Regions from separate parts of the Nocardia terpenica genome, predicted to be linked through region 1. Evidence: riboswitches for the same ligand, from Rfam matches in the RefSeq annotation. Region 1 holds a riboswitch; the other holds the start of a gene.

Evidence for each region. A riboswitch is a leader RNA that binds a small molecule or an ion and turns the genes downstream of it on or off. The one in region 1 is predicted to bind magnesium.
Region 2: linked by a shared signal. The riboswitch ahead of HPY32_RS36920 (MgtC/SapB family protein) and the one ahead of HPY32_RS07385 (DUF8020 domain-containing protein) in region 1 are both predicted to bind magnesium.

What each region holds. Positions count from the first base shown of each region.
Region 1 covers NZ_JABMCZ010000001.1:1,568,710-1,577,931, reverse strand. Annotated here, with positions in the region: gene HPY32_RS44455 (non-ribosomal peptide synthetase) at 1-3,203, opposite strand, end outside; gene HPY32_RS07400 (MbtH family protein) at 3,241-3,441, opposite strand; gene HPY32_RS07395 (MFS transporter) at 3,723-4,115, opposite strand; gene HPY32_RS07390 (beta-ketoacyl reductase) at 4,112-4,831, opposite strand; M-box (ykoK) riboswitch at 5,009-5,178, shown strand; gene HPY32_RS07385 (DUF8020 domain-containing protein) at 5,521-6,240, shown strand; gene HPY32_RS07380 (ABC transporter permease) at 6,279-8,033, shown strand; gene HPY32_RS07375 (ABC transporter ATP-binding protein) at 8,081-9,222, shown strand, end outside.
Region 2 covers NZ_JABMCZ010000005.1:230,314-239,535, forward strand. Annotated here, with positions in the region: gene HPY32_RS36910 (Na+/H+ antiporter) at 1-1,673, shown strand, start outside; gene HPY32_RS36915 (TetR/AcrR family transcriptional regulator) at 1,714-2,349, shown strand; M-box (ykoK) riboswitch at 2,402-2,568, shown strand; gene HPY32_RS36920 (MgtC/SapB family protein) at 2,753-3,463, shown strand; gene HPY32_RS36925 (ABC transporter permease) at 3,472-5,208, shown strand; gene HPY32_RS36930 (ABC transporter ATP-binding protein) at 5,222-6,556, shown strand; gene HPY32_RS36935 (hypothetical protein) at 6,501-6,812, opposite strand; gene HPY32_RS36940 (TetR/AcrR family transcriptional regulator C-terminal domain-containing protein) at 6,855-7,577, opposite strand; gene HPY32_RS36945 (MFS transporter) at 7,632-9,101, shown strand; gene HPY32_RS36950 (cyclase family protein) at 9,102-9,222, opposite strand, start outside.

The sequences.
Region 1 (9,222 bases):
ATCCTGGTGCGCGTAGGCGCCGAGCGCGGTCTCGCGCGTAGTGTCTCCGCGGAGAAGTCGACGCCGACGTACTCCTGCGCATGCGATGCCAGCCGCAGCGCCAGCAGGCCGGTACCACAGCCGATCTCCAGAATGCGGCGGCCGCCCAGCGCCAGCACGCGGTCCACGCTCGCGTCCACCCATTCGCGCATCTCCTCGGCGGCAAGGGGTTCACCGGTGTAGCTGCTGTTCCACCCCGACACATTGAAACCGCCGTCCGCGGCGGCGCGTTCCGACCCTTGCACGTCGTCGAAGATCATCCGCCAGTCGGCGACCTGATCACCGGCCAATGTCTCGGTGTGGTGCGGGGTTTCGTCGTTGGCGCCACTCTCGGCGGGCACTACATAGGCAACCAGCCGAATATCGCCGGGTGTGTCTTCTCGCGCCAAGACCGCCGCGTCGTTGACGATCGGATAGCCGGTCAGCGCGGATTCGATCTCACCCGGTTCGATCCGGAAGCCCCGCACCTTCACCTGATCGTCCAGTCGGCCGACGAATTCCAGCACACCCGACCGTGTCCAGCGCACCGCGTCACCGGTGCGATACAGCCGAGAACCGGGCGGCCCGAACGGGTCCGGCACGAACCGATCGGCGGTCGCTCCGCCTCGGCCCACATAGCCCCGCGCCACCCCCGCACCGCCGATATACAGCTCCCCCACCACGCCGATCGGGGCGATATTCCCGGACCTATCCAGCACATACACTCGCGAATTGCCCACCGGCACACCGATCGACGGGGAACAACCGGACTCGATCGCGGCCCAGGTCGTGTCCACCGTGCACTCGGTGGGCCCGTACAGGTTGTAGGAAGCTCCGGCGGTGTCCGCCAACCGATCCCACAGCTGTTGATCCACCGCCTCACCGCCGAGCAGCACTCGCGGCACGGTCTCACCGTCCAGCAGACCGTCGTCGATCAGCACTCGCGCCAGCGACGGTGTCGCATCCATGATGTCGATCCCGCCGCGGCGCACGTAGCTCACCAGTTCTCGGGTATCGCGCCGCACCGATTCCGGAATCACGTGCAGCACATGCCCGCACATCATGGGCAGCAGCTGCTTCACCGAGGAATCGAAGACCAGCGACGCGAACAAACCCACCGTCGACCGCGACACCCCGGCATCCGGATAGATACCACCGGAGAGGAATGCGCACAGATTCGACAGCGAACGATGCTCGACCACAACGCCTTTCGGACGCCCGGTCGATCCCGAGGTGAAGATGACGTAGGCCGCGTTCCCGGGGCGGATCTCCACCATCGGGCGATCGGACCGCTCGCCGGACCCCGGCCGTTCCACATCCACCCGCCGCAGACCCGGCATCGAGTCCACGATCGACGCCGAGAACGCTCCGGACTCGGTGTCGGTCAGCAGAATTGCCGCGCCGGTATCGGTCAGCGCCTGCGCGATTCGATCCGCGGGGTGGCCGGGATCCAGCGGCAGATACGCGCCACCGGCCTTCAGGACCGCGACGATCGCCACGATAGCCGCCACGCCACGCTCGACACAGATTCCGACGACCGTCTCCGGCCCGACGCCCGCGTCCCGCAGACGCCATGCCACACCATTGGCCCACGCATCCAGCTCCGCATACGACAGCCGCTGTTGTTCGCACACGACCGCTTCCGCGTCCGGTGTCCGGTCTGCCCACTGTTCGAGCAGCGACACCACCGTCGCCGCTCCGGGTAGTTCCATCGCCGTCCGGTTGCGCAGCTCGACGAGGTCGGTCCATTCGCCACCGACCACCATCGGCAATTCCGACAGCCGCACTCCGACGTCGCCCACCACCGTTTCGAGGATGGCCACGAACCGCTCCGCCAATACCCGCACGGTAACCGCATCGAACAGATCCCGCGCGTAGATGAACGCGCCCTCCAGCTGTTCGCCCTGTTCGATCATGTGCAGTTCGAGATCGAACCGGACGATGTCGGCGTCGACATCGAATTCGTCCTCGGTCGTCGCACCGATCCGAATGTCTTCGCGAGGAGTATTGATCAGCTGGAAGGTGGTCTGCACCAGAGGGTTACGGGACAGGTCCCGCTCCGGTGCCAGTTCCTCCACCAGCCGCTCGAAGGGCAGGTCCTGGTGCGCGTAGGCGCCGAGCGCGGTCTCGCGCGTGCGCGTCAGCAATTCCTCGAACGTCGGGTCCCCCGCGCAGTCGGCCCGCATGACCAGCGTATTCACGAAGAATCCGATCAGCTGCTCCAGCTCCGGACGCACCCGTCCGGCGATCGGGACGCCGACCGCGAAATCCGCATTGCCGCCGTACCGGCTGAGCAGCGCTTGGAACGCCGCCATCAAGGTCATGAACAGCGACACCTGATACCGGCGGCTCAGTGCCCGCAGCCTCTCGCTCAACTCGGCCGACAGGGAAAACGAATGCGCGCCACCATCGAAACTCGCGACGGCCGGACGGGGTCGATCCAACGGCAATTCCAACGGGGCCAGCCCGTCCAGCCGATCCCGCCAGTATCCCAGCTGCTCCTCCAGCACCGGACCGGACAACCAATCCCGTTGCCACACCGCGAAATCCGCGTACTGCACCGGCAGCGGCGGCAGGGGCGACGGCTCACCCGCGGCGAACGCCTTGTACAGCGTGTTCAGTTCACGCAGCAGCACCCCGATCGACCACCCGTCGGACACGATGTGATGCATCGTCAGCAATAACACGTGGTCGTCGTCGGCCAACCGCATCAGGCACGCCCGCAACAGTGGACCCACCGACAGGTCGAAGGGACGTCGCCCCTCCGCGCGCGCCGACTCCCGTGCGCGCGCCAACGGATCGATGGCGCCGGACAGATCCACCACGGGCAATACCGACCCGACCGGCGGCTCACCGACGACCTGCCGCGGCTCACCGCCCGCGCTCACCAGCGCCGTCCGGAACACCTCGTGCCGCACCATCAGCTCCCGCACGGCCCGGTCCAGCGCGCCCGCATCGACCGAACCCCGCAGCCGGAACGACACCGGCATGTTGTAGAACGGGTTCCCCGGCACCAGCTGATCGAGAAACCACAACCGCTGCTGCGCGAACGACACCGGCAGCGCACCGGATCGATCCGCCCGGCCGATCGTCCCGCCTCCGCCCGGCGACCCGCCCGCCGCCAGCATCCGTTCCACCAGCAACCGACGGCGCGACGCAATCGAACTCTCAGCCGAACCGGACACGGCACACTCCATCCAAGTCGAGAAGCAGAAAGTGTTGTCAGTCGGCGGATCCGAGACGGTCACGCACACTCTTGGGCCGGATATCGGTCCACACCTCGTCGATATGCGCCAGGCATTCGTCGCGCCCGCCCCGCACACCGGTCGCCGTCCACCCGTCCGGCACCGGCCGCGCGCTCGGCCACACGGAATACTGCTCCTCGTCGTTCCGAACAACCAGATATTCGTCGAAACCGATCACCACGCAAGTCCTTTCGAGAATCCCCGGGAGCAACCTGCCGCACCAGCACCCCCGACGGCCCGCGACGCCACCCCGACTCCTGCCATCGTCACGAACCCATACTCGCCACGCCCCCCGACATCGAGCAGACGCACGGCTGACGCATCACCACCCTCAACCCCCTGGTCAGCCCGCGCTCCACCCCTTGGCACATGGTTTGACTACGGGTCCGCCCGGCGCAGTACGGGACCGATCCACCGCCGCGACGCCCGAGAATCACCTCGACATGCCCGCAAGGCTTGTCAGCGGCCACCCACCGCCGAGCCCCGCTCGACCCCCCGAGGCAGCACCTGCACCAACGCGATCAAGGCGACGGCCACACCCGTCAAATACACCAAACTCCAACCGAATGCATGCCCGTACCCCGCATTCCACCCCGCCACGGCCTCCGCCCCCGGCGGCAGCAGCCCATAGAACACGACCCCGATCACCGCCACCCCCAGCGCATTACCGACCTGGAGCCCCGTGGCCAGCACACCGGAGGCGGCACCGGCGTGCTGCGGGGTCATGCGGGCCAGCACCGTCGTGGTCAGTGGTGCGACGGCGAGACCCAATCCGGCTCCGTCGATGATCAAGCCCGGCACCAGCCACAGGGCCGACCCCGATACGCCGATCCGCGCCACGGTCGCGATCAATACGGCAAGGCCGAGGATGCGTAGCAGGCCGCCGACGGCGATGGCCTGGCGGCCCAGTCGGGCCGCGATGTGGCGGGCGGCCAGGGAGGCGCCGAGGTAACCGGTGCCGACGGCGATGAAGACCAGGCCCGCGCCGAGAGCGTCCAGGCCGCGGCCGAATTGCAGATAGAGGGCGAGTACCAGGAAGTAGGACGCCATGCCGCCCGGATCGCCACGGTCATGATCGAGTCCAGGCCGGTGTCGGCCAGCGGGCGCCGCACGTCCAGCTGCCCCTCCGGGAGTCCCAGCTCGGCCTCGAACTGTGCCTGCACCTCGTCCGGCAGCCGCTCGTGCAGCTGCTCGGGCGGCAGCGCCGACCAGTCCGGCGCCGAGTCCGGTGCGCGCGTGGGTGTCCCGGACGCGACCGCGGCCGCGGACAATTCGCTCAGCAGCGGCAGCCGCGGCGCACCCGATTCCAGCGGCAGCACCCGCATCACCGAGCAGCACTCGACCCGATGCCGGACGGCGAATTCCCAAGCACGCAAAGCCTGTTCGGCCGTGATGTCGGCGACGCCGAGCGCCTCGGCCTCCGCGTTGTACAGCTCGGTGACGGTCCCGGCGGCCATGCCGAGCCCGCGCCACGCCGCCCACGCGAAGGTGGTGGCGTCGGGGCGGTCGCCGGTGCGGTTGCGGTGCACGGCGAAGGCGTCGAGGAAGGCGTTGGCCGCCCCGTTCATGCCGGGAAGTACGGCCCGACGTGTCAGCTACGACACCGTCTGACAAGACATTCAGTCAATAGCAGGAACCTGCCTGCCGGTCGGTCGGACGGGGCCGCGGGCCGAGGTCTGCTTCGAAAATAAACTATTCTCCCGATATCCGGAGTTGACATTTTCCCGAGGCTTGCCTACGTTGGCACTGCACCTCGATAGGCGAGGCTCCTGCGTGAACATAGGCCACTGATCTGACGACGTCGAGAGACGCCCAAGGTTAGGACAGATATCTTCGGATTAAGGGGATATCCAAAGTGGCTTTCCGATTCGGAACACGTCGCGCAGTGCCAAAGCTCTGACGAGAGGGGTGCGTGCCCGGCGCCGTTGCGTCCGGCACTCTCCTCGCGTGCGTCGAATCCGTGTGCTACCAGCGAGGAGGTGGAGAAACCACCTTGGCGTCAGACGACGATCCGTACCCCTGCCCGCCCGGCCGCTCCGCCGCGCACCCGCCTCGAAACCGCCGCTGACAGCATTCGGTAGCGCGCCGGTTCGCGGATGTCCGCATTCCGTACAGCAGCCGTTTCCCCTCCATTCAGATATCCGGTCGAATTCTCGCAGACGACCGGAAATTCAGCGATGAACAATTATCCGTTCGCGCCCGGCGCAACGGCAATCGAGCCTGCCCGAAATCGGGCGGAAACTTCAGGAGAATACCCGTGAGCATTCGTTCCACCGCCGTCGTCGCGGCACTGACCGTGACCGCGCTCGCCGGAGCCACGGCCACCGCCGACGCGCAACCGACCCCGCCGATCGTCCGCCCCGCGGCCGCGGAGTCCGGCCTGCCGTCGCTTCCCGTCGAGGCCCGGATCGCCGACGGGGCGGTCCGGCTGCACACCGACCTCGGCACGCTGCGCGTCGCCGACAACCAGCTCCAGATCATCGACCCGCACGAGATCGTCATCGGCCGTGTGCCATTGACGATCGTTCGCGACGGCACCGCATACCCGATCGACGCCCGGGCCGACGAGCACACGGCGCTGCTGACCCCGCGTCCCGACCGGGCCTATCCCACCGCCGCCGACATCGCGGGCGACAGTTTCGAGGATCGGCTGAACACCGCGATGAGCAACGCCAACAACGAACTGACGGTGGCCCTGGCGGTGGGCACGCTGCTGGGCGCGATCATCGGCGGCCCGATCGGCTGCATCGCACTCGGTGCCGCCGGGGGTGCCGCCACCGGATCCGCCAGCCTCGGTGCGCTGGCGGCCCCGGGCGCGCTCGCCGGATGCCTGACCGGCGCCGTCACCGGCGCGGGCATGGGCGTGATCGTGTTCGACCTGCTCATCGGGGTGCCCGCCCTCATCGCGACGGCCATCCACTTCCTCACCACCATGACCGCGCCGCCCGCCCCCGACGCGGGCCCGGCCGACAACTGACCGAACGACAGGCCAGCGACGAAAGGGGTACGGCCGTCATGGCTGACCTGGCAATCTCGAACGCCCCCAAACCATCCGACGTCGGCGACCGTAGGACACGGGAGCGCCTGCACCCCGCGGACTACCTGCTCATCGTGGCCGCGGCCGCGCTGATCGTGGTGGCCCTGCGGCTGTTTCGCGACATGTCGATACCGTGGACACCCGACTCCGACGACACGGTGTCGACCGATCCGGCGAAGCTGCCCTACTACGCGGCCCGTACCGCGCTGCGCATGTTCGTCGGTCTGGCCGCGTCGATGGTGTTCACCCTGATCGTCGGGCAGTGGGCGGCCCGATCCCGGCGCGCGGAGAAGGTGCTGATCCCCGCCCTGGACATCCTGCAATCGGTGCCGGTGCTGGCCCTGGTGTCGATCACCGTGACGGCGTTCATCGGGGTGTTCCGCGGCTCGCTGCTGGGCGCCGAGGCCGCCTGCGTGTTCGCGATCTTCACCGCACAGGCGTGGAATATGACCTTCGCCTACTACCAGGCGCTGCGCAATATGCCGCGCGAACTCGACGAGGCGGCGCGCTCGATGCGGCTGACCCGCTGGCAGCGGCTGTGGCAGCTGGAGGTGCCGACCGCGATGGTCCCGCTGATCTGGAACGGGATGATGAGCTTCGGCGGCGCCTGGTTCATGCTCGCGGCCTCCGAGGTGATCACCGTGGCGGGCAACGACCACGCCCTGCCCGGCATGGGCAGCTTCATCGCCGCCGCGACCGCCGACGCCCAGGTGGGTCCGCTGCTGCTGGGCGCGCTCGTCATGATCGCCAGCATCGTCGCGATCAATGTCGCGTTCTGGCGGCCGCTGACCGCCTGGGCCGAACGCTTCCGCATCGAACACACCGAAAGCGCCGTCGCGCCACGCAGTGTCGTCCTCGATCTGCTGCGCCGGACCACGATCCCGAGCCGCCTCGGGCGACGGTTGCGGCCGGTCGCGGACCGGGTCGATCGGGCCATGGCGATCTTCGGGCGCAGCACGAAACCCGCTGCCTGGGAACAGCATCGGAGCACGCCCGCCGACGCGGTCTTCTTCGCGGTACTGTTCGCCGCGCTGGGGTGGCTCACCTGGACACTCGCCGAATACTTCGCGCGCACAGTAGGACTCGCCGAGTTCGGGCCGACGACGCTGATGGGCCTGGTCAGCCTCGGCCGGGTGCTGGTGCTGCTGGTGGTGTCGACGGTCGTGTGGGTGCCGGTCGGCGTCTGGATCGGGATGAACCCGCGGATCTGCCGGTTCGCGCAACCGGTGGTGCAGGTGCTGGCGAGCTTCCCGGCGCAGTTCCTGTACATCTTCGTCATCGCGGCGCTCACCTGGAGCGGCATCTCGCTGAATGTCGGCGGTATCGCGCTGATGGCGCTCGGCGCCCAGTGGTACGTGCTGTTCAATGTCATCGCCGCCGCCGGACAGATCCCGACCGATCTGCGAGAAGCCATGGACGACTTGGGAGTTCGCGGACTCCTGCGATGGAAGTCGTTGATCCTGCCCGCCATCGTGCCCGGATACGTGGTCGGCGCCATCACCGCATTCGGCGGGGCATGGAACGCCACCCTGGTCGGCGAGGTCGTCGACTCCGGCGACACCCACCTGCAGGCATTCGGCCTCGGCGCCTACATCACCAATGCCACCGCGGCCGACGCCTTCGCGAAGGTCCTGCTGGGCACGGTCGTCATGAGCATCGTGACCGTCACCATCAACCGCCTCGCCTGGCGGCGGCTACAGCGCATCGCCGAACGACGCTACGCCCTGCTGTGACCGAAAACCCTTGTCCCCCACACTATGTAACTCGGATGGAGAATCACGTGCCCGCACCGATCATCACCGTGGATCGTGTCACCAAGAACTTCACCAATCCTGCCGGAGAACAGCTTCCGGTCCTCGCCGACGTCTGCCTCGAGCTCCGCGAGGGCGAAATCGTCGCGCTCCTCGGCAAATCCGGATCCGGCAAGTCGACCCTGCTGCGCATCGTCGCCGGTCTGATCCAACCCTCGGCCGGTGCCGCCACGCTCCGCGACGAGGTCATCACCGCACCGAATCGCAGCACCGCCATGGTGTTTCAGACCTTCGCCCTGCTGCCCTGGCTGACGGTGCGCCAGAATGTCGAACTCGGCCTACGGGCACAGGGGATCTCGGATCCGGAACGCGGCGAGCGGGCCCGCAGGGCGATCGACATGATCGGCCTGGACGGCTTCGACAATGCCTACCCCAAGGAGCTTTCCGGCGGCATGCGTCAGCGAGTGGGCTTCGCCCGCGCCCTGGTCGTGCAACCGGAGGTGCTGCTGATGGACGAACCGTTCTCGGCCCTGGACGTCCTCACCGCGGAAAACCTTCGCGGCGAACTGATCCGGCTGTGGAGACAACCCGACTTCCCGACCAAGGCCATCCTGCTGGTAACACACAATATCGAGGAGGCCGTCCAACTGGCCGACCGAATCCTGGTGCTGGACAACAACCCCGGCCGCATCAAAGGCGATCTACCCGTAGACCTCCCCCGCCCCCGCGACGTACGCACCCCCCAATTCCACCGCATCGTAGACCAGGCGTACCGAATGCTGACCGACACCACCGACCACCCCGCTACCCCCACCACCCCCACACCGACCACCCACCCCCTGCCCGACGCCGACGTAGACGCCATCGCGGGCCTGCTCGACCTACTCGCCGCCCACAACGGCCGCCTGAACCTCCCCGACCTGGCCACCTCATTACGCTTCGAACTAGACGACCTCATGCCCCTGGTAGACGCCGCCACCCTCCTCAACCTGGCAACCACCCACACCGCCCACCTCACCCTCACCCCCGAAGGCCAAGCCTTCACCACCGCCGACCCCACAACAGCCAAACAAATCTTCGCCCGAGCCGCCCAATCAAATTCCCCCCTGATATCAGCCATCACCCAAACCCTGACCACCACCCCCCACCACCAAATCCCCACCGCCTTCTT
Region 2 (9,222 bases), on a different contig from region 1:
ACACCGCGGCGATCAGCACCTCGCTGGTCGAGTTCCGGGCCAAGAAGATTTCGATCGCGCTGCTGTCGGTGGGGCTGGTGCTGTTCACCACGTTCGCGGTGGCGGTGGTGGTGTGGCGGCTGCTGGCGGTGCCGTTCGCGACGGCGGTGGCGATCGGCGCGGTGGTGTCGCCGCCGGATTCGGTGGCGGCCACCGCGGTCGCGCGGCGGGTCGGGATGCCGCGGCGGATCGTGACCCTGCTCGAGGGCGAGGCGCTGTTCAACGATGCGACGGCGCTGGTGGCCTTGCGCACCGCGATCGCGGCGTCGGCGGGGGCGTTCAGCATCTGGCAGGCGGGCGGCAACTTCGTGTGGGCCACCGCCGGGGGCGCGGCGATCGGGGTGCTGGCGGCGGGGGTGCTGGCGGTGCTGCGCCGCCGCATCACCGATCCGATCCTGGACACCAGCCTGTCGCTGCTGGCGCCGTTCGCGGCGTATCTGCCCGCCGAGGCGGCGCACGCCTCGGGGGTGATCGCGGTGGTGGTGTGCGGGCTGATCCTGGGCCAGGGGGCGCCGGTGTGGCAGAGCGCGGCCTCGCGCATCGCCGAGCGCACCAATTGGCGCACCATCCAATTCATCCTGGAGAGCGCGGTTTTCCTGCTGATGGGCCTGGAGGTGCGGCACATCCTGGAGGAGGCCTGGAACAGCGGCCTGGACCACGGCACGCTGATCGCGACCTGCGCGGCGGTGCTCGCCACGGTGGTGGTCGCGCGCGTGGTGTGGGTGTTCCCGAGCACCTATTTCGCGTGGTTCGTGGAGAGCCGCCCGCGCGGTAAGCCGAAACCCGCGTGGACCAGTCCGGCGGTGGTGGCGTGGGCGGGGATGCGCGGGGTGGTGACGCTGGCCGGTGCGCTGCTGCTGCCGACCGACACCCGTGAGCTGGCGACGCTGAAGCTGCTGGCGCTGGTGGTGGTTGGCGGAACGCTACTGCTGCAGGGCATTTCGCTGCCCGGCCTGATCCGGCTGCTGCGGCTACGCGGCCCCAGCCGCGCCGAAGACGCACTGCAGCAGGCGAATCTGCTCCAGCAGGCCACGGCGGCGGGCCTGGTCGCGCTGGAATCCGAGATCGCGCCGGAAACCCCGCCGGAAGTGGTTGCGACGCTGCGGGATCGAGTCGAGCGCCGGGCGCACGCCGCCTGGGAGCAGCTGGGCCGGGCGGAGTCGGTCCGCGTCACCCCCAGCGGCGAATACCGGCGGCTGCGGCTGGCCATGCTGCGCGCCGAACGCGAAACCGTACTGCGCGTGCGCGATTCGGGCATCATGGATCACGAGGTGCTCGAACACGTCATGGCCGCCCTCGATCTCGAGGAATCCACGATCGACCGCGTCGCCGAGGCCGACGACAACCCCGACGACACGCTGCGCTCCCCCGCCACCGCCGGCTGCGACCACCTCCGCGAGGCCCCCCACCTCTCCCTGCCCGAACTCCCCGACAGCTGCGCGGAATGCCTGGCCGAGGGCCTCACCTGGGTCCACCTCCGAATGTGCCTGACCTGCGGCCACGTCGCCTGCTGCGACTCCTCGGCGGGCAACCACGCCACCCGCCACTACCGGTCCACCGGCCACCCGGTCATGCGCAGCGTGGAACCCGGCGAGAAATGGCGCTGGTGCTACGTCGACGAGATCCTCGGCTGACCGCACGCCGCAACCACATGTGCGCGTTAGGGTTGGGCGCGTGCACACCGGTCAGGACTCCGCCGATGCCGAACCCCGGCTGTGGGGCGGCACCACGCTCACCGCGCGCCGCGAGGCCCGGCGCGCGGCCCTGCTCGAGGCTGCCCTGGATCTGATCGGCGAGGCCGGGGCGGGAGCGGTCACCATGCGCGCGGTGTGCAGGCGCGCCACGCTCACCGACCGCTACTTCTACGAAAGCTTCACCGGCCGCGACGATCTGCTCGACGTGCTGTACCGGCAGGTCGCCGACGAATTCCTGCCCCCGATGACCGCTTTCGCCGCCGCCGACGACCCGGCCCGCGACCGCGAACTGGCCCACGCCCTCGTCGCCAAGGTGCTCGAGGACCCCCGCAAGTCGCGCCTGTTCCTGGTGGAGCCCTACTCCAGTACCGGCCTGGGCCAGACCACCATCGCGGTCATGCCCGCCTTCACCCGCCTCATCCAGGACCACCTGTTCGCCCACATCGAAGACCCCGTCCGCCGCCGCCTGGCCGCGGTCACCATGGCCTCCGGCAATGCGGGCATGTTCTCGGCCTGGCTCAACGGTTCGCTGCGGGTGAGCCGGGAGCAGGTGGTCGACCATCTGGTCGAGGTGATCACGGCCTATCGGTCGCTGTATCGGGACCGGGAGAGGTAGACCTCACAGGAGTTGCGGTTTGGCTGCGACGGGTGTTAACTCGCTGTCGCTTGGTGCCGAACGTTCGCTGAGGCTCCTCCACGGAAACAGGCCAGCGACCCCGAACGTCGAGAGACGCCCCGGGTCAGGACAGGTCTCCCCGGCTTAAGGGGTGATCCCGACTGGCTCCCGCTCGGGTTCACGCCGTGGAGTGCCAAAGGTCTTACGAGGAGTGGCGCTCACCGGCGGCAGGTGCCGGTGCACTCTTTCGGCGCGCCCGGAAGGAGGTGGTCGCCGTGCCCGACGGCAGTCATACATGCCAGTTCGCCAACTATTCACTCGACGACCATCGCGCGCGCCCCCTGTCCGAGTCCGACATCCGGTAGCCTGCGGCGCGAGGTCGCCGCCAAATTCCGGAGGATTCATGACGACGGTGGACATGCTGATCCGGCTCGCGGCCGGTGTCGGCTGCGGTGTGGTGATCGGCCTGGAGCGTCAGTATCGCGCCCGCATGGCCGGGCTGCGCACCAACACGCTGGTCGCCACCGGCGCGACCCTGTTCGTCCTGCTGTCCGCGCACGGCTTCCACGGCAGCGACGCCGACCCGACTCGCGTTGCCGCCCAGATCGTTTCGGGCATCGGCTTCCTCGGCGCCGGGGTCATCATGCGCGAGGGCTTCTCGGTGCGCGGCCTCAATACGGCCGCCACCCTGTGGTGTTCGGCCGCGGTGGGCGCGCTCGCGGGCGCCGGGATGTACAGCACGGCCGTCGCGGGCACGCTGGCGGTGGTCGCGGTGAACATCGCGCTGCGCTGGGCCGGGCGCGCGGTGGACCGGCACCCGGAGGCGGGCCGCGAGCAGAAGACGTCCTATATCTTCTCGGCGGTCACCAACGACGACAACGAGGCGCACGTGCGGGCCCTGCTGGTGCAGGCGCTGACGCGCACCGACTTCCGGCTCGTGTCGATCTCGAGCCGCAATACCGATCGGGCCGGTGTGGTGGAGGTGCAGGCCGAGTTGGTCGGTGACCAGCGCGACGACCGGCAGATGGAATCGGCGGTCAGCCGCCTGAGCCTGGAACCATCGGTCACCAGCGTCGGCTGGAACATCCCCGTGACCGCGGAAACGGAGAATTAGAGAGACTCATGTCGGCCCTGCGTTCCTATCCTTCCCGCGGTGCACTGGACCGGCCGCGCTCGCGGCTGGCCGATGTGGCCGTCTTCGCCGGTGCGGCGGTACTGATCTGGCTGATCGTGCGCCTGTCGACCGGGCTCAACGTGCCCTTCGACAAGAACGCCGCCCCCGCCGCGGTGTCCACCGACGCCGCCGAACTGCCGTACTACGCGGCGCGGTCGCTGCTGCGGATGTTCGTGGCGCTGGGCCTGTCGATCGCGTTCACCTTCGTCTACGCTTCGGCGGCCGCGCGGCTGCGCCGGGCCCGCACGGTGCTGCTGCCGGTCCTGGACATCCTGCAGTCGGTGCCGATCCTGGGTTTCCTGTCGGTGACGGTGACCGCGTTCCTGGCGCTGTTCCCGGGCTCGCAGCTGGGCCTGGAGGCGGCGTCGATCTTCGCGATCTTCACCTCGCAGGCGTGGAATATGACCTTCGCGTTCTACCACAGCCTGGTGTCGCAGCCGCGCGAGCTCGACGAGGCCGCCCGCAATCTGAGATTGTCGCGCTGGCAACGGTTCTGGCGGGTGGATGTGCCCAGCGGCATGGTGCCGCTGGTGTGGAACGCGATGATGAGCTTCGGCGGGGGCTGGTTCTTCCTGACCGCGTCGGAGGCCATCAGCGTCAACAACCATTCCTACACGCTGCCCGGGATCGGCTCGTACGTGGCCGCGGCCAGCGACGCCGGCGACAACGGCAAGGTGCTCATCGCGATCGGCGTGATGATCGTGCTGGTGATCGGCGTCAACGTGCTGTTCTGGCGGCCGCTCACCGCGTGGGCGGAACGCTTCCGCTACGAGGAGTCCGAACCGGCCGAGGCGCCGCGCAGTATCACGCTGGATCTGTTGCGCCGCTCCAACATTCCCGAGATGCTCGGCACGGTGTTCGGCCCGCTGGTCCCGCTGATCGACCGGGTGATGAGCGTGTTCGGGCTGGCCGAGCACCGGCTGCACGTGCCGATCACCCGCCGCCGCCTCGGCGACGTCGCGTTCGCGGCGGTGACGCTGGCGGTGATCGTGTGGGGCTGCTACCGCATCGTCACCTACATCCACCACAGCGTCGGCTTCGGCGAGGTGGCGCACGCGTTCGGGCTGGGCGCGGTCACGCTGCTGCGGGTGATCGTGCTGCTGATCGTCGCCACCGCGATCTGGGTGCCGATCGGCGTGTGGATCGGGTTGAACCCCAAGGTGTCCCGGTTCGCGCAGCCGATCGTGCAGGTGCTGGCCTCCTTCCCCGCCAACTTCCTGTTCCCGCTGGTGACCGCGGTGCTGGTGGCGACCGGGGTGAGCCTGAACTGGGCGGGCGCGCTGCTGATGGCGCTGGGCGCGCAGTGGTACATCCTGTTCAACGTCATCGCGGGGGCGAGCGCGGTGCCGGGCGATCTGCGCGAGGCGGCGGCGAATCTGCGCCTGCCCCGGCCGCTGTGGTGGCGGCGGCTGATCCTGCCCGCGATCTTCCCCAGCTATGTGACCGGCGCGATCACCGCGGCGGGCGGCGCGTGGAACGCCTCGATCGTCGCCGAGGTCGTCGAATACAACGGCCAGACCCTGAAGGCGACCGGTCTGGGCGCCTACATCAAGGAGGCCACCACCGCGGGCGACTGGCCGCGCATCCTCGTGGGCGTGGTGGTGATGAGCATCTACGTGGTGGGCGTCAACCGCCTGTTCTGGCGCCGCCTCTACGACCTGGCCGAACGCCGATACTCGTTGTGACAGGAGAGATTTCATGACGGCAACCACCACCGACGAGGTGCTGCTCGAGGTCGACGGGGTCGGCAAGTCGTTCACCGGCGCCGCCGGGGACACCCTGCAGGTTCTCGACGACATCCATCTGACGCTGCGCAGCGGCGAGATCGTGGCGCTGCTGGGCCGTTCGGGGTCGGGCAAGTCGACGCTGCTGCGCACCATCGCGGGCCTGATCGCCCCCACCACCGGCAGCGTCCGCTACCGCGGCGCCCAGCTCGACGGCGCCAATCCCGGTGCGGCCCTGGTGTTCCAGTCCTTCGCGCTGATGCCGTGGCTGACCGTGCAGGACAATGTGGAGCTCGGGCTGGCCGCCCGCAACGTGCCCCGCGCCGAGCGCCGGCGCCGGGCGCTGGAGGCGATCGACATGATCGGCCTGGACGGGTTCGAGACCGCCTATCCGAAGGAGCTGTCCGGCGGCATGCGCCAGCGCGTCGGTTTCGCGCGAGCGTTGGTGCTGGAACCGGACCTGCTGCTGATGGACGAGCCGTTCTCGGCGCTGGACGTGCTCACCGCGGAGAACCTGCGCACCGAGCTGGTGAACCTGTGGGCCACCGAGGATTTCCCCACCAAGTGCGTGTGCATCGTGACCCACAACATCGAGGAGGCGGTGCTGCTGGCCGACCGGGTGGTGGTGCTGGGCGCCAATCCGGGCCGCATCATCGCCGATATCCCGGTGACCATGGCCCGCCCGCGCGACCGCCGCACCGGCGGGTTCGAGCTGCTGGTCGACGAGATCTACGGCCTGCTCACCGGCCGCGACACCGTGCGGGCGCAACCGGAACCGGACAAGGCGACCCCGACCGCGACCCCGCTGCCCGACGCCTCGGTCGGCGGGCTGGCCGGTCTGGTCGAGCTGGTCTACGCCTCCGGCGGGCGCGCGGATCTGCCGGAGATCGCCGACGAGCTCAACTTCGAGATCGATGATCTGCTGCCGCTGGTCGACGCCGCGGCCCTGCTCGGTTTCATTACCGTCGAGTCCGGCGATGTCACCCTCACCGATATCGGCACCCGCTTCACCACCGCCGATATCCAGGAGAGCAAGAAGATCTTCGCCGAGCAGGCCCGCCATCGCGCGCCGCTGGTGCGCACCATCTGCAAGGGCCTGGCCGGTAGTTCGGACGGCACGCTGCGGGCGAGCTTCTTCCTGGATCTGCTGCGGCGCGGATTCTCCGCCGAGGACGCCCGCCGCCAGCTCGACATCGCCATCGACTGGGGCCGCTACGCCGAGCTGTACGACTACGACGCCGACGACGACGAGATCACCGCCGACCGGGCCGCCGAAGAATTCGCCGCCGTCCGCGAGAACTGGGACTGATTCGCCGTCCCCGGCCAAAAGCGTGCCGGGGACCGACTTTGGTGCTGCGCAGCAGCCGGGGACCGACTTTGGTGCCGCGCAGCAGCCGGGGACCGACTTTGGTGCTGCGCACCAGCACGATCAGCAGCCCCACCAGCAGGCACAGCAGAATTCCGGTGCCGATCCACACCTCGCTGCGGCTGTAGGCGGGCACATGCCCGGGGACGGCCGCCAGCGCGACCAGCACCGCATCGGTCCCGGGCAGGGTGAACACCATATCTATACTGTGCCCTCCCCCACCGGTTCCCGCGGAATCGGGCTAGGTCTTCGTGGCGGCGTTCCGGGCGGCCGGGACGCGGGCGGCGAGGCCGTCGAGGGTGCATACGAGGCCGAAGTCGAAGGCGAGGGCACGCATGGTGTCGTGGTCGCCGCTGCGGACCGTCTCGCGGTAGTCGGCGATCATCTCCGGGTAGTCGGCGGCGACCTGTTCCAGGGTGGCCAGCATGGTGTCCCGGTCGAATTCCATCGCGCCCAGGGTTTTTCGGTAGGTGATCTCCGGAAGGACCGTGCCCAGCACGTAACTCATCACCGTGCTGGTGGCCAGGTACACGTCGTTGCCCTCGAATCCGGCCTGCACGAACGCCCGGCGCAGGCGGTCGCCGATGCGGAAGGAGTTGGGGCCCAGGCTCGGTAACCGGCCGAGCAGTTCGGCGGCCCAGGGGTGTTCGAGCAGCGTGTCCCGCAGCCGATAGGCGAAGGTCCCCGCCACCTCGCGCCAGGACGTCTCGTCCTCGGGCAGCCGCACGCGCCCCCACATGCCGTCCATGACGAGCTCGAGCAGTTCGTTCTTGTTGGCGACGTACCAGTACAGGCTGGTCGCTCCCGCCCCGAGTTTGGCGCCGAGCTTGCGCATGCTCAGCGCCTCGAGCCCGTCGGCGTCCAGCAGTTCCGTCGCGGCGGCGACGATCTGCTCGCGGCCGAGGCCGGAGCTGCGGGGTTGGCGCGGGGGCCGGGTCCACACGGAGGAGAACTGCTTGGTCACGACCTCGACCTTAATTCACTCGCACGGTGTTCGAGTTTATCGTACGTTGTGCCGGTGAATTCGAACGCTGTACGAGACATCGCGACTCCCGACCCGCGGCGCTGGTGGGTGCTGGGCGTGCTGTGTCTGTCGCTGTTGGTGCTGATGATCGACGGCACCGTCTTGAACGTGGCCATCCCGTCGCTGATCCGCGAATTGCACGCCTCCCCCTCGGATGTGCAGTGGATCCTCGACGCCTACACGCTGGTCTTCGCGGGCCTGCTGCTGACGGCGGGCAGCCTGTCCGACCGGTTCGGCCGCCGCCGCGCGCTGATCATCGGATTGAGCGTGTTCGGCGTGGCGTCGCTGGCGGCGACGCTGGCGACCGAGCCGTGGCAGGTGATCGCCGCGCGCGCCGCGATGGGTGTGGGCGGGTCGCTGCTGATGCCGTCGACGCTGTCGATCCTCATGGTCACCTTCGACGAGTCCGAGCGCCGCAAGGCCATGGCGGCCTGGTCGACGGTGTCGATCGTCGGCATCGTCGCGGGCCCGGTCCTGGGTGGCACACTGCTGCAACACTTCTGGTGGGGCTCGGTGTTCCTGGTGAACATTCCGGTGGCGGTGATCGCGATCGCGGCCGCGCTGACGCTGATGCCCGAATCCCACGGCGAGCAGCGGCCGGTCGACCTGGTCGGGGTGGTGCTGTCGACGGTGGCGCTGATCGCGACCGTGTACGTGATCATCCAGCGGGAGTGGAACATTCCGGTGATCGTGCTGGCGGCGGTGGCGGCGCTGGGGTTCATGTTCTGGGAGTCGCGGTCGGCGCATCCGATGCTGCCGCTGGGGGTGTTCCGCAGCCGCGATTTCACCGGCACCTGTCTCACGCTGCTGCTGATGGTGTTCGGCATGGGCGCGCTGATGCTGATGCTGACCCAGTATCTGCAATTCGTGCTCGGCTACAGTCCGATGGCCGCGGGTCTGGCGCTGCTGCCGTACGCGGTGGCGTCGATGCTGTGCAACGGTCTGGGCGCGACGCTGGGCAAGTCGGTGAGCAACAAGATTCTGATCGTGTCGGGCCTGTTCGTGATGGCCGCAGGGTTCGCGGTGCTGGCCAATGCCACCAGCTATGTCTGGGTGCTGTCGGCCATGCTGGTGATGGGCGTGGGCGGCGGCCTGGCCGCTCCGGCCGCGTACGCGTCGATCATGAGCGCCATCCCGCTCGAGCACGCCGGGGTGGGCTCGGCCATGAACGACACCATTCAGCAGGTCGGCATGGCGCTCAGCATCGCCCTGCTCGGCAGCGTGCTGGCCGGGGTGTTCACCTCGCACATGCCCGCCGACGTTCCCGCCGCGGCCCGCGAATCCATCGGCGCCGCTTTCCAATTCGGCTACATCGAACCGGCGAGGTCGGCGTTCACCGCGGCCATGTCGACGGGTTCGTGGATCAGCGCGGCGTTCAGCGCGGGCGCGGCGGTGCTGGGCATCTTCCTGCTGCGCGGCCGCAAACCCGTTGCCCCGCAGCCGGAGAACGCGCCGGTGTCGTGATCAGTCGTCGAGGATGGCGACGGCGCGGGTCCACCCGGCCGAGGCGGCATGGACCTTCACCGGGAAGCAGCTGACCAGGAACCCGTCGCCGGGCAGCTGGTCGAGGTTGCCGAGCTTCTCC